DNA from 2 places in the Glaciimonas sp. OK215 genome. Region 2 is predicted to be linked to the other one. Evidence: predicted binding sites of a transcription regulator. Region 2 holds the regulator's gene; the other holds the start of a gene.
What was found. The regulator FNR, encoded in region 2, switches genes on or off when oxygen is low (the NO sensors DNR and NnrR bind a similar motif). The targets are predictions, from matches to a motif close to TTGATNNNNATCAA.
Positions count from the first base shown of each region.

Region 1: a site for FNR is predicted at 1,886-1,899, ahead of AC3CHX_RS32040 (PHA/PHB synthase family protein). Genes of this name have one in related genera too.

Region 1 covers NZ_JBYMEG010000004.1:285,774-293,067, reverse strand. The annotation lists gene AC3CHX_RS32040 (PHA/PHB synthase family protein) at 32-1,828, opposite strand; gene AC3CHX_RS32035 (CBS domain-containing protein) at 2,143-2,583, shown strand; gene AC3CHX_RS32030 (CopG family transcriptional regulator) at 2,707-2,913, opposite strand; gene AC3CHX_RS32025 (hypothetical protein) at 3,251-3,628, shown strand; gene AC3CHX_RS32020 (CopG family transcriptional regulator) at 3,609-3,809, opposite strand; gene hyfB (hydrogenase 4 subunit B) at 4,031-6,040, shown strand; gene AC3CHX_RS32010 (respiratory chain complex I subunit 1 family protein) at 6,037-6,987, shown strand; gene AC3CHX_RS32005 (formate hydrogenlyase) at 6,989-7,294, shown strand, end outside.
Region 2 covers NZ_CM173544.1:2,602,162-2,609,455, forward strand. The annotation lists gene AC3CHX_RS11735 (3'-5' exonuclease) at 17-649, opposite strand; gene AC3CHX_RS11740 (NAD(P)-dependent alcohol dehydrogenase) at 693-1,748, opposite strand; gene AC3CHX_RS11745 (universal stress protein) at 1,883-2,734, opposite strand; gene AC3CHX_RS11750 (universal stress protein) at 2,796-3,239, opposite strand; gene fnr (fumarate/nitrate reduction transcriptional regulator Fnr) at 3,433-4,197, shown strand; gene AC3CHX_RS11760 (hypothetical protein) at 4,208-4,432, opposite strand; gene AC3CHX_RS11765 (FixH family protein) at 4,461-5,000, opposite strand; gene ccoG (cytochrome c oxidase accessory protein CcoG) at 5,018-6,418, opposite strand; gene ccoP (cytochrome-c oxidase, cbb3-type subunit III) at 6,451-7,294, opposite strand, start outside.

The DNA of each region.
Region 1 (7,294 bases), on a different replicon from region 2:
AATTGCCCAATTGCCGGAAACACGATGCACTTTATGGTTGCAACACATAGCGTCCGGGGGCGTCGCATTGCGCCTGGCCCATCGCCGGCGGCTTGATTTGTTTGCCGGCGCGGGCTGCAAGCCAGGATTCCCAGGCGGGCCACCATGAGCCTTCATGCTGGGGGACACTCGTTTGCCAAGTGTCGGCATCAACGAAGGGACCGTCTTGGGTATGGACGGCAATTTGATAGCTTCCAACTGGCGAGCCCGGAGGCGACACAACGCCGGCATTATGTCCGCCAGATGTCAGCAGAAAGGTCACTTTCGTGTCGGTAAGAAGGTCAATCTTGAAGACCGAACGCCATGGTGCGACGTGATCGGTGAGCGTACCTACCGCAAAGATCGGAATGTGAATGTCAGTCAGTCCAACAGCTCGACCATTGGTACGATAGCGGCCTTCTGCAAGATCGTTATGAAGGAACAGGTGGCGCAGGTATTCCGAGTGCATGCGATAGGGCATCCGCGTAGCATCCGCATTCCACGCCATCAGGTCGTTTTTTTGCTCGGGCAATCCAAGCAGATATTGGTTCAGGCGATGCGACCAGATCAGATCGTTTGAACGCAGCAACTGGAAGGCACCCGCCATTTGTTTTGTGTCGAGATAGCCTTGGTACCACATGATCGCTTCGAGAAAACTGATCTGGCTTTCGTCGATAAATAGCGATAGTTCACCCGGCTCCTTAAAGTCAACCTGTGAAGCAAACAGCGTCATGCTTGCCAGTCGCTTGTCGCCATCGCGCGCCATCGTTGCGGCGGCGATCGACAGCAAGGTGCCGCCGAGGCAATAGCCGGCTGCATTGACCTGCTTGGCACCGGTGAAGCGGGTGATAGTCTCGATCGCATCCATGACCCCCAGCGTTCGATAATCTTCCATCGACAAATCCCGGTCGTCGGCAGCCGGATTTTTCCAGGAGATCATGAAGACGGTGTAGCCCTTGTCGACCAGATATTTGACCAGGGAATTCTGGGGCGATAAGTCCAGGATGTAGTATTTCATGATCCAGGCCGGAACAAATAGCACCGGTATGGCGTGAACGGTCGTGGTAGACGGGCTATATTGAATAAGTTCGATCAGATTGTTGTGAAACACAACTTTGCCGGGCGTCACCGCAACGGTTTCGCCGACTCTGAATGCCTCATCCGGCTGCGGTTGGCTGCCAGTGACGCTCTTCATCCAGTCGGTAAATGCATTTGCCGCCCCAAGCATCAGATTGGCGCCACCGCTACGTAGAGTTTGCTCCAATACCACCGGATTGGTCATTAAAAAATTCGACGGTGCCAGCATATCCAGAACTTGCCGTGTCGTGAACGTCACCACGTCTTCGTGATGCTGCGACACACCGCGGATATCGGTGGTGGCGCGATGCCACCACTGCTGCCTCAACAGGAATCCCTGTGATATCACGTTGAAAGGCCAGCGCTCCCAGCCGGGGGCCGCGAAGCGTTTGTCTTGTGGCAAGGGCGCGATGCATCGATCCGGTTCCGGATGGTCGAGGCGGCCCGCATTGATTGCGTATAAGTACCAGCGCCAGCATTTTTCCCAGGCTTTTTGTGTCAGCTTCTGTTGTTTTGATGGAGAAAGCTGAAGATGGGTCAACCAGTCGAAGTAAGCGTTGTCCAGCGCGGCAGGGGAGATGTTTCCCGTTAGCCGACCGAGCCAGGCATTGGCGATCAGATCCAAGTCCGCAGAAGGAAAGCCGGTTTCCGAATACTCCTTGGTCAATATGCCTAGCCATGCGCTCGCCAGGCGTTCAAAGCCTGCACGCGTCGGCAGATTCTTGTCACCCATGGCATACACTCCCGCAAAGGTAATTTGACGAGAATAACAAGGCTGCACTGGAAAAGTTTGATCCACATCAACTCCTTACGACAGCGCTGCGAATTCTGAAAGCTGGGAAAACTCGGCGCGGATGGTGCGTCGTCTCGGGAATATAAGCGATCGGTGAGCCTTTCTCGGATATCCATGCCAACGCCTGCACCAGGGCTTTCGCCAGTGATGACATGCCCGCGCTGATTGTCAGCTGGCCTCAATAAAAACAATTGTCACGATAGGCCAAATCGCCGAATATATATACGCATAGCTACCGTCTCAGGAGTTCGACCATGCAAACTGTCACACATATTCTCCAATCCAAAAAGGACCAGACGGTTTGCAGCATTGCGCCCACTGCAATGGTGATAGATGCCATCAGGCTATTGGGAGAGAAGGGTATCGGCGCGCTGTTGGTAATGGAGGGTGAGCGCATCGTCGGCATCGTTTCCGAACGCGACGTTACCAGGAAAGTCGACCTCTTGGGGCGTTCATCGAGCGATACCCCGGTCCGTGACATCATGACGTCTTCCGTCATGTATGTCAGTCCAGCTCAAACCAATGAACAATGCATGGCGCTGATGACAGAAAATCGGCTGCGCCACCTGCCAGTCATGGAGAACGGCAAGTTGATCGGCCTGATCTCCATCGGCGACCTGGTGAAAGGTATTATTTCCGAACAGCAATTCATTATCCACCAACTCGAACACTACATCACGGGTGTGCGGGCTTAAGCGATTAGCGTATGAGCTACTTCCCGGCCTCTATATATCGACTTTGATTTGAGCGCATGTGTTGACATGACGGCGTTGTATGTCATCAATGTGACGTCGCAGCGACAGTGAGCTTGCGCGCGCTCAGTCCTTTTCTTTTTCCTGCGCTTCCGGGCTGGCGCTGGGATGGCTCTTAGCGCTGTAGTTCTCGCCATACCGCTCAAGGTAGTCACGAATGAGTTGGCGAACGACTTGTGACGGCGTTAGGTCTTGCGCCGCACACAGGTCTTCGAAAGCCTTCTTCTTCACGGGATCGACCAGCACGGTTAAACGGGCTGTTTTGATTTCCATTGTTCAACCTTATGTTGAAGTACGAAATATTGTCATCTAATTATAATTTGATATTTTTAAATTGTCGCCCAGCCTTTTGTTGCAAGTCCGCTTTGAAGGCATTGCAGAAAAACATACCAGCCAAGGTGGAGGATGCCTAGAGAACTAGCAGATTTACCGCAATGCAGCCATCCGCGGAGTGGAATGCCAGTTTAATCACATTCTTCCCTTCGAAGGTCATGTGAAGATAGGAGTCTGTCGCTTGGCGCCTGGTTTAGCCTACCTGCCGGTACCGCAAATTAGCGGCTGTGCTGGCTATGCTGGGGCGTCCCATACCGCGCATGTTAAGAGGAGCACCATGGAATTCCTGGAGGTTATGGTGTATGTGGCAGCCGTTGTGTTCGCGCTGGTTGTGATATTCGGGATATTGTATTTCCGACATGCCCAGATCGGAAACGTGGGCCTGGAGGAAATCGCAGTCGAGAGCACCGAATCGGATGCGCTTTTCTCTTCTTCGTTTCACTTTGATCGTCCTGATCAGATGACCGAGGTAATTGGCAGTTATATGGGTGCGCAGATTTACCGCTTTGCAGCCATCCACGGGAGGGAGTACCAGTTTGATCATATTTTTCCTCCCACGGGGAAGATGCAGGAAGAGAAGGGTGCGTGTTGCCTGGCGCCCGGATTAATCTACTTACCGGTACCGCCACCAGAATTCATGCTGTTAGCCGACTGACCTCTTGGTCACCAATGCGGCTCTTCGTGCTGTAGTTGATGCCATAACGCTCCATATATTCTCGCATGAGCTGGCGAACAACCTGGGATTGCGTCAAATCTTGCCCAGCGCACAATTTCTCAAAGACTTTTTTCTTAATGGGATACACCAGCACGGTGAGTCGAGCTGTTTTGTTTCCCATGGTTATATTCTTTGATAGTTATAGTGGTTGCATTATCATGCGATTACAATCGTATGCACCAACATTTCGCGTTTTTGTTGCATTCTGTCGAGTGTTATGCCATTCAGTCGCTGGGTCCGTCAACACGCACCGCTGGTTGCCTTGGTCAATACTTGGCCGAACGTTATACGTTCATCGCGGCGTTGGGTGCCGGAAGTGACGAACAGAGGTGAGGAGCAGTAGTGGCAGACTTGCTTGCAATAGACTACATTCTACTGATCGTAGCCGGGTGGCTCCTCATTGGCGCTTGTGGCCTATTCGTCATGAAGCGAACCGCGATTGTGGCCCATCTGCTGTTTCCGCTAGGCGCTGTTCTCGGGGTGATATTGGGCATCGTTGGCTTGGTCAGTTGTTTTGGCTCGCCGCAAATCGCGGTCCTGTTGCTGGGTCTGCCCGATTTGCCGTTTCATCTTCGACTCGACAGTTTGTCTTCCTATTTTCTCGTCGTTCTTGGCATTGTCAGTACAGGCGTCTCCCTTTTTTCCGCCGGCTATTTTCGGCACGGTGAAGGGACACCGCCAGGGCTTTTATGCCTTGAATATCATGCCTGCCTTGCCAGCATGGCGTTGTTATTGATCGCCGATGACGCCTACGTGTTTATGGTCGCATGGGAAACGATGACCTTGACGGCAACACTGCTGGTGATCGCCAATCACCGCCTACCCGAAGTGCGTTACGCGGGCTTTCTCTATTTGCTGATATCCCATATCGGCGCACTCGCGTTGTTGCTTTGCTTCGGACTGTTGCAAGCCAATACCGGCGACTACACCTTTGCCAACATGCGCCTTCAGCATTTGGAACTGTTTTGGGCATCGATTGCTTTCTTCCTCGCGCTGTTCGGATTTGGCGCCAAGGCAGGGATATTACCGTTACATGTCTGGCTGCCGGAAGCGCACCCGGCGGCACCATCGCCGATATCTGCGTTGATGAGCGCCTTTGTGCTGAAGACGGGCGTGTATGGCGTTTTACGGGTCACGTTCGATTTGCTGCATATCCAAGTGTGGTGGTGGGGCGGGGTAGCACTGGCGATCGGCCTTGCCACCGCCTTGTTCGGCGTGGTGCTCTCTGCGGTCCAAACCGATATGAAACGCCTGCTTGCCTATTCGTCGATCGAAAATATCGGGCTGATCTTCGCCGGCATCGGCTTGGCGGTGCTATTTCGCGCCTACGGCATGGCGAGCCTGGCGGCACTATCGCTTACCGCTGCGCTGTATCATGTGGCCAGCCATGGGGCATTCAAATGCCTGTTATTCCTCGGCACCGGCACGGTCCTGCATGCGACCGGTGAGCGCAATCTCGGACGGTTAGGGGGGCTCATGCGCTTCATGCCCTGGACTGGATGGGCAGTGCTGGTCGGGGCATTGGCTGCTGCTGGCCTGCCGCCGTTGGGTGGCTTTGTGTCCGAATGGCTGCTGTTGCAAAGCTTTCTGTTTACGCCAGGATTACCCAATTCATTCCTCAACATGCTCATTCCCATCGTCGCCGCGGTGATTGCCTTGGTAGGCGCGTTAGCCGGTTATGTGATGGTCAAATTCTTCGGGATAATCTTTCTCGGCCAACCCCGCGAGCAAAAGCTGAACCAGGCGCACGACGCTGATCGATGGGAATGCCTCAGCTTTGGGTGGCTCGTTGCCGTTTGCCTGTTTGTTGGCTTGTTCCCGGTCCAGATGGTGTCGGTTCTCGGGCAGGTCACGCACCGGCTGGTCGGTGACGATATTGCCGCGACCGTCGCCCAAAATGGCTGGTTGCTGCTCGCGCCGGTCACCCCGCAGCGGGCCAGTTACACGCCGGCCGTGTTCATGATGATGCTGATTGTGTGCTGCCTGTTGGCTTATTTGTTGGTGCGGCGCTTTTATCATGGCCGGTTCAGGCGGGCCGCACCTTGGGGTTGCGGCTATCCTTTTCAAAGCGCCCGCATGCAAGATACTGCGGAAGGCTTTGGTCAGCCAATTAGAGAGATTTTTGGACCTTTCTTCCGGATGACGCGCGAATTGCCATCATCGTTTGATAAAGCGCCACGCTACAAGGTAAAGATCGAAGATCCATTTTGGCAATGGCTCTATCGTCCTATCATCGCACTCACCGAACGCGTCGCCCGCGCTGTCGGCCGGTTGCAACACGGGCGCATCGCCGTATATCTGGTCTACAGCTTTTTAACGCTACTGCTGTTGCTGCTGGTGGTGACAATATGATCACTACCTTTGGTTTTATATCGCAGTGTCTGGAAATCCTGCTGGCGCTCGCGGCGGCGCCGCTATTGACCGGATGGGTTAGCCAGTGCAGGGCATGGCTGCAGAATAAATCCGCGCCTCACCTCCTGCAGCCGTATCGGATGCTGCACAAACTGTTCTATAAGGAGTCGGTGTTAGCCGAACACGCGACCGCGTTGTTTCGTATCGCCCCCTATGTCGTGTTTGGCTGCATGACACTGGCCTGTGGAATCATCCCCACACTATCGACCAACTTGCCGTTATCGCCCGCAGCCGATGCCATTGCATTGGTCGGACTCCTCGCGTTGGCACGGGTTTTCATCTCACTGGCGGCCATGGATATCGGTACCGCTTTCGGCACCATGGGGGCGCGGCGCGAGATGCTGGTCGGCTTCCTGGCGGAACCTGCACTGTTGATGGTGTTGTTTTCCGCTTCCCTGATTACGCACTCGACCCTGTTGACGAGTATCGTCGATACCCTGGTGCATCGGGAGCTGGCGATTTACCCAAGCATGGCCTTTGCGGGCGTGGCGTTCACGATGATATCGCTGGCAGAAAACGCCCGCATACCGGTCGACAATCCGGCCACCCATCTGGAACTGACCATGATTCATGAGGCGCTGCTGCTCGAATACTCCGGCCGTCATCTTGCGCTCATGGAATGGGCCGCCAGCCTCAAATTATTTGCCTACTCATGCATCGGCATTGCCATTTTTTTCCCGTGGGGAATAGCGGAGGCCAACCAAACATTCGCGTTACTGTTGTCGCTGCCCATCCTGGTGGTGAAGCTCGCCATTGGCGGCGCACTGCTCGCTCTGATCGAAATGAGCAGCGCCAAGATGCGTATTTTCCGGGTGCCGGAATTTCTCACGACGGCGTTTCTGCTGGCGGTCATCGGCATGCTCGTGCATTTCCTCCTGGGAGCATAGGATGACGCATTTCGCCGTACAACTGATCAACATGTTGGCCGCCACGCTGCTGATGCTGAATTTTGCCATGCTGAGCCAACGCAGGATTCTGTCATTGATTCGCCTCTATACCTTGCATGGGGCGACCCTGGTCGCATCCGCTCTGGTGGTGGCATTCATCACGCATGATAACGACCTCTACTTTTCCGCAGCATTGACCTTTGTGCTGAAAGTGGTATTGATTCCCGGGATACTCCATCGGTTGATTCTGCGTCTGGACGTCAAATGGGACGTAGAGCCGCTGATCAATATTCCAACCACGATGCTG
Region 2 (7,294 bases):
AAAGCCGCTACGCCAACTAGACCTGCTTGCCCAGCTGCCGCGCCAGGAAGTCGGGGACTTTGGCGGCGCTCAGCTGATTCAGCGATACCAGCAAATCCGGGTGGATAGATGGCACGCGGTAGGTATGCGCCAGGCTACGGGCGACGTGTAACAGTAAGTTCGCCGATACTTCGGCATCCGCTTCCGCTCTATGCGCCGTGCCGTGAAATGGTATCCGCAATGCGGTGGCCAGCGATCCAAGCTTGTAGCTCGGCATGCCCGGGAACACACGACGCGATAATTTCAACGAGCAAATCAGTGCGCTATAGCGCGGCTGCACATCCAGACGCGCACTTTCCGCCAATAAAAACTTGGCGTCAAAACTGGCGTTGTGGGCGGCCAACGCGTCGCCGCCGATAAATCGCAGCAATTCCGGGACAACCTCAGCGACTGGCGGCGCGCTATCGACCATCGCTTGCGAAATACCGGTCAGATGGGTAATGAAAGAAGGTATCCGCACCCCGCAATTCACCAGCGAAACGAAGCGCTCGACGATTTCGCCTTCAACGATCCTGAGGGCTGCGACTTCCGTGATGCGATCACCCATTGCAGGACTCAGCCCGGTGGTCTCGAAATCCAGCATGACTATCGGTTTTTGAAATACGCCCATGGATCCTCGAAATGCATTTTTTTGATGGGCGCATATTACAGCATCACGGTGTAATCGCGACCTTCAACACGCCATCGCGCTGGTTGGCAAATAATTCATATGCCTGTTCGATCTGATCCAGTTTAAAGCGATGCGTGACCATTGCCTGCAAATCCGCCCGGCCCGACGCCACCACATTCAGCAGCCGGCGCATGCGTTCTTTCCCGCCGGGGCACAGGGTGGTGACGATCTTGTGATCGCCCAGACCAGCGGCAAAGGCATCCAGCGGCAAGGAAATCTTGCCGGAATACACGCCAAGGCTGGAGAGCGTGCCACCTGGCTTGAGAGCGCGCAGACAACTTTCAAACGTCTGTTGCGTACCCAACGCTTCGATTGCAACATCGACGCCGCGCCCGTTGGTCAGACGCATGATCTCGGTCAGCGGATCGGTCTTCGTATAGTCGATCGTGACATCGGCACCCAGCTTTTTCGCCACTTCAAGGCGCGCACTCACGCCGTCAACCGCGATGATCAGGCTTGCGCCTTTTAATTTTGCCCCCGCTGTTGCACACAAACCGATCGGCCCCTGTGCAAAAATCACGACCGTGTCACCGATCTTTATCTCCCCGCTTTCCGCCCCGCCGAAACCGGTACTCATGATGTCAGGGCACATCAACACCTGCTCATCCGTGAGTCCGTCCGGAATCGGTTCGAGATTCGACATCGCGTGCGGCACCAGCAGGTATTCCGCCTGAGAGCCGTCTATCGTGTTGCCGAAGCGCCAGCCGCCGGCCGCCTTGCCGCCGCATTGGGACTGATGACCGTCGAGACAAGGATGGCATTGTCCGCACGGGGTAATCGCACCGACGATCACCCGTTGTCCGACCGAATATCCACTCACGCCCGCGCCCAATTCTTCGATCACTCCCACCGGCTCATGACCGATAGTGCGCCCCGCCTCAACCGGATATTCCCCCTTGAGGATATGCACATCGGTGCCGCAGATCGTGGTGGTGGTTATTTTGATTACCGCCTCGCCGGGACCGGCAACCGGTACGGGCTTTTCCTCGAGCGCGATCTTGCCCGGACGGAGGAACACTGCTGCTTTCATGGTACGCATCGCAATTCTCCTGAAAACCTGCATGATGATGTCTGTGCGCACTGCCTCTGTTGCCGCGCCGACACGGGCGATGCCGATCCGCACGGGATTGCCAACTGCAGTATCGACACCTCATTGACGTGGCCGCCACGGCCTTAATGCGACATCAACACCGCTACGGCGGCCTCTTCCAGCACCACACGGGTGGCGCCGCCGAGCAACATCCCCCGCCAGCGCTGATGCGCAACGCAGCCCATCACGATCACGTCGGCAGACAGGTCGGCCGCGAGCGCCAGCAGCGTGTGCCCGGCATCGTCTGCGACCGTGCGCCGAACCAGTTCAACCGTGATGTGGTGGCGAGCCAGATAAGCGGCCATCTCGGCGCCCGACTCTTCACATTGCGGATCCGGACCAGAGGCAGGATTGACGATGGCGAGTTGAACCTGGTTCGCCTGTTTTAGCAATGGCATGGCACTCCTGACTGCGCGCGAAGCCGCCATGCTCCCATTCCATGCAATCAGCACCCGCCCGCCAATGCAGGAGACCGGCCCGGCAGAAGGGACAATCAAGACCGGGCATTCGGCGTTAAGTGTCACGTATTCCGGAAAATCGACCTTCGCAGTCAGGGATTGATCGTCGGTGTCGCTCTGGCCGAGAACGATCAGATCGACATACAGGCCCAGCATGCTGATGGCAGCCGCGGCCTCGTCATCGATCAGCCGCTTTTCATAAGAAGTCACGCCGATTGCGCGCACCAGCGTGTCAAATTTCTCGAGCGCGGCGTGCGCACGCTGCCGCAGCGTGTCCAGATAGTCGGCTTTATAGGACGCCAGATTGCTGCCGTCCCGGCCGGAAAGTAGCGGCCGGTGCAGTGATCGGGATAGCCCTGTGACAGCAACGCCGATGAGGTGGGCATTTTCATGTAACGCCATTTTTGCGGCGACTTCAATCCGCAAGTCAAGATGCGCCGACTTGTCGACATGCACCAGAATGATTTTGTAGGACATCTGAACGCTCCTGCTTTGGTCGAGCCTAATGATCGCGCTTGAATCGATGCATCACCAGCGGTCAGGCCGATGCCTTGTACACGATCACAGGAATGCGGGAATAAGCCAGGACCTTCTGTGTCTCGCTGCCCAACAGCAATTTACTCACGCCCTTTCTGCCATGCGACGCCATGAAAATCACATCGCAGTGGTGCTGCTCGGCGGTCTTGACGATTTCCTGAGCGCACCAGCCCTTTGGACAATAGACTTCGCACGCCACGTCGGCTTGCTTCGCCAGATCCGCGATTTTTTGCACATTTTCTTCCGCTTGCTGCTCGACCGCATCTGTCAGCAAACGCAGATCTTCAGCGCCGCCCATCGTCGAGACCGGGAAATAGGAATAGATTTCGGCAACCGACAAGCCGATGATCTTGCTGCCGTTGCTCTTGGCAAATTCGACTGCCGCCTGAACAGTCTTGTCCGACAGATCGGAGCCGTCGGTCGCCAACAATATGGTCTTGAACATGATGTCCTCAGGTGCGGGAAAAGAATCCGATGAGAAGATCCTATGCCTGTTCTCCTCAGGACTTTTTGACATGGATCAAATGGCACGCAATGCGTGGGCAGCGGCGTTGCGCTGCGTTTGTATGTATTCCGCATTTAGAGTACATTCGCCTTAGCCATCACTACAATGTTGAATAATCACAACAATTACCACTATGAGCCAGCCGCTTTCCTATACCGCGTCGCCAGCCTTGAATGTCGGTGCATTAAAGGCAAGTTGCGCCAATTGCAGCTTGCACCACTTATGCCTTCCCATGGGGCTGGACGATGCGGACATCAACCGGCTCGACCAGGTTGTCGGACGCCGCCGTCGCATCTTGCGAGACGAGGGCCTGTACCGAATGGATGACCCGTTCACAAATCTGTATGCCATCCGGTTTGGGCATTTCAAGACTTATCAGATCAATCCTAGCGGCGAGCAACAGGTCACCGGTTTCCAGATGGCTGGCGAATTGCTGGGCATGGATGCGATCAGCGGCGACCGGCACCAATGCGACGCGGTTGCGCTGGAGGATAGCGAGGTCTGTGAGATTCCGTTCTCGCGCCTGGAAGAGCTGTTCGGCCACATCCCGATGCTGCTGCGTCATTTTCACAGAATCATGAGCCAGGAAATCACGCGCGAGCAGAATGTGATGCTACTACTGGGAAATATGCGCGCGGAACAGCGCTTTGCGGCTTTTCTGGTGAATCTGTCATCGCGCTATGCGGCGCGCGGTTATTCGTCCACCAGTTTCCAGTTGCGGATGTCGCGCGAGGACATCGGCAATTATCTGGGACTGACCATCGAGAGCATTAGCCGGTTGCTGTCCCGGTTCAAGAAGCAGGGCTGGCTCAAAGTCGATAAGCGTGAGCTGCAACTGCTCGATCCGGCGATGTTAAGAGCGCTGGCGGCCGGCACGGAAAACTGCAGCCCGATGTAACGCTTCCACTTCAGAACGGCGGGCCGCGCTCGTCCGGCACGCTGAACAGGTAATGCGTCAGCATGCTCGCCAGCGAACAAAAACTCCAGAAGAAGAAAAAGCCGATCGTGTAGCCGGCTATCGGCGGCAGAGCATGTTGGCCGCCGAGACGTAACAAATCCGCCGGATCGAAGAGCGAAAAAAAACAGCCTTCTGCGACCATCGCCACCAGAAAAGACGGCCAAAGTATATTCATCACGTATCGCAACATGGTCTCCCCTCTTTCATTCGGCGGGCGGTAAATCGGCCTTGAGGGCGATCATCTGCTGCTGCGGCCAGTTCCAGGAGCCGCTCAAACGCCAGTCGCGCCGTTCCCCCTCAACCAAGATCTCCCAGCGGGCCCTTTCCAGCATCGGTAATCCGACGCTGAAATCGCCGTGCGGATTGGGTTGTGCTGCGAGCTGGAGGTCCTTTTCCGGCTGGGTCGGATGCGCCAGATGGAGCAGGATTTTCCTGGCAATGGGCGTACCGAAGCTCCGCAGCGTGCCGTTCAGCTTCCCGCTGGCAGCGTCGTAACGAGCATTCAACGACAATCCCATACCGGTCGCCACACGATCGCGCTGCAAATCCTGATTGATGGCCAGTCCCTGCTTGTAATAGTCGCCCACTACCAGCGCGTCCTGTCGCGAAAATGCCAGCCAGCCGGTATACGTGGCCGCCACGACGACCACGGCCGGGCCCAGCATCAGAAGCCATGGCCACGCCTGGGTGTACCAAGGCCGCGCAGTGTGTAGTCGATCGATTAACGGGGAAGCGGTATGCATGATTTTCTCCTTGGGACCTATTTCGGCACGAAAAATACGGCATTCTCTTGCACCTGCAGGCGCGCATCATCCAGCGCCTTCAGTTCGAACACGATTTTGTTTGAGCCGGGTTTGCCGTTGCTGTGATCGACCCGCACACGCACCGGCACCGCGCGCGAGCTGGCGCCCTCCAGTTCCACTTCATCCGGCGTGGCCAGCGCAATCGACTTGAGCCCCGAGACGGCAATCTTGTAACGGTGCGAGGTTTCCGCCGTGTTCATGATCTGCAGCCGGTACACGTTCTCGATCATGCCGTCTTCCACTTCCCGCCCCATTGCACCGCGGTCGCGAATGACATCGAGCTTGAGCGGGGTACGCATGATCAGCGTGCCAAAGAAGGCCGTTACGATCAGCAGCAGTATGCCGCTATAGATCATCACCCGCGGACGCAGCACGCGCTGCCGCATCTCTTGCAGCGACAGGTGCCCGCTGATCGCATGCTCGGTCGAATAGCGAATCAACCCTGGCGGTGCAGCGATCTTCGTCATGACCAGATTGCAGGCATCGACGCAAGCGGCGCAACCGATGCACTCATACTGCAAGCCTTGCCGGATATCGATGCCGGTGGGGCAAACCTGCACGCACATCGAGCAGTCGATGCAATCGCCCTGCGACCTGGCTGCGGCATCCTGTTTCTTCCCACGCGCGCCACGCGGCTCGCCGCGTTCCTGATCGTAGGTGATGATCAGCGTGTCCTTGTCGAACATCGAACTCTGGAAGCGCGCATACGGACACATGTATTTGCAGACCTGCTCGCGCATCCACCCCGCGTTGCCGTAGGTTGCCAACGCGTAGAACAGAATCCAGAACCATTCCCACGGCCCCAGCGCGACGTTGTGCGCCTCGCGCAACAAGGTTTGCAGCGGTGTGAAGTAGCCGACGAAGGTGCATCCGGTCCAGAGTGCAAGCGCTCCCCACAGCACATGCTTGGCGGTTTTCTTTGAGAGCCGTTCAACCGACCACGGCTGCTGGTCGAGCCGCATGCGTGCGCTGCGCGGCCCCTCGATCTTGCGCTCGATCCACATGAATACTTCTGTATACACCGTTTGCGGACAGGCGAATCCGCACCAGACCCGCCCAGCCAGGGCGGTCACCAGAAACAGGGCATACGCACAGATGATCAGCAGCACCGCAAGATAGATGAAATCCTGCGGCCACAAGACGACCCCGAAAATGTAAAACTTGCGCGCGCCCAGGTCGAACAGCACGGCCTGGCGGCCGTTCCAGTTCAGCCATGGCAAGCCATAGAACACCAGTTGCGTCAGCCACACGCATACCCAGCGCCAGATCGCATAGCGGCCCTTCGCCTCGCGCGGGTAAATCTGCGTGCGCGCGGCGTACATCTTGATGACAGACTCCTGAGGAGCGACGTTATGCATTGGAACTCACAATAAAGCCGGATGAGGGCGAATCATTTCTGGTCGAAATCCGATGTTTCATTCGATAGACTCCATACATAGGCTGCCAGCACATGGACTTTCGCCTCGCCCAGAAAGTCCTTGAATGCAGGCATCGTGTTATCGCGGCCTTTGCGGATGGTTTCCATGATGGTTTCCGCGCTACCGCCATATAACCATATCTTGTCGCTCAGATTCGGAGCGCCCATTGCCTGATTGCCGTGCCCATCCGCGCCGTGGCATCCGGCGCAGCTGCCGAATTTGGCTTTGCCAAATGCTGCCCTGATAGGATCGGAAGCCGGCGACTCCGACAAACTCAATACATAGTGCGCGACATTTTCGACATCCTTGTCCGAGCCGAGCGCCGCCGCCATGGACGGCATCTGGCCGTGGCGCCCGTACAGGATCGTGGTCTGGATCACGTTCGGGTCACCGCCATACAGCCAGTCCTTGTCAGTCAGGTTCGGGAAACCTTTGCCGCCGCGCGCATCCGAACCGTGGCATTGCGCGCAATAAGTCAGGAACAGACGCTCACCGATCGCATGCGCCTGCGGGTCGGCCGCCACTACCTTCAGATCCTGCTGCAAATACCTGGCGAACAGCGGGCCGTATTGGCTATCCGCCTTTTTCAACTCTTCCTGGTAGGCGCCGCTCGACTTCCAGCCCAGCTTGCCGGCGTAGGTGCCGAGCCCCGGGTACAGCACCAGATACCCTAGGGCGAACACGATGGTGATGTAAAACAGCCACATCCACCAGCGCGGCATCGGCGTGTTCAACTCGGTCAGATCGTCATCCCAGACATGGCCGGTCGTTTCGGTTTGAGCGCGTATTGCACCGGGAGCGCCTGATTCTGCCGGC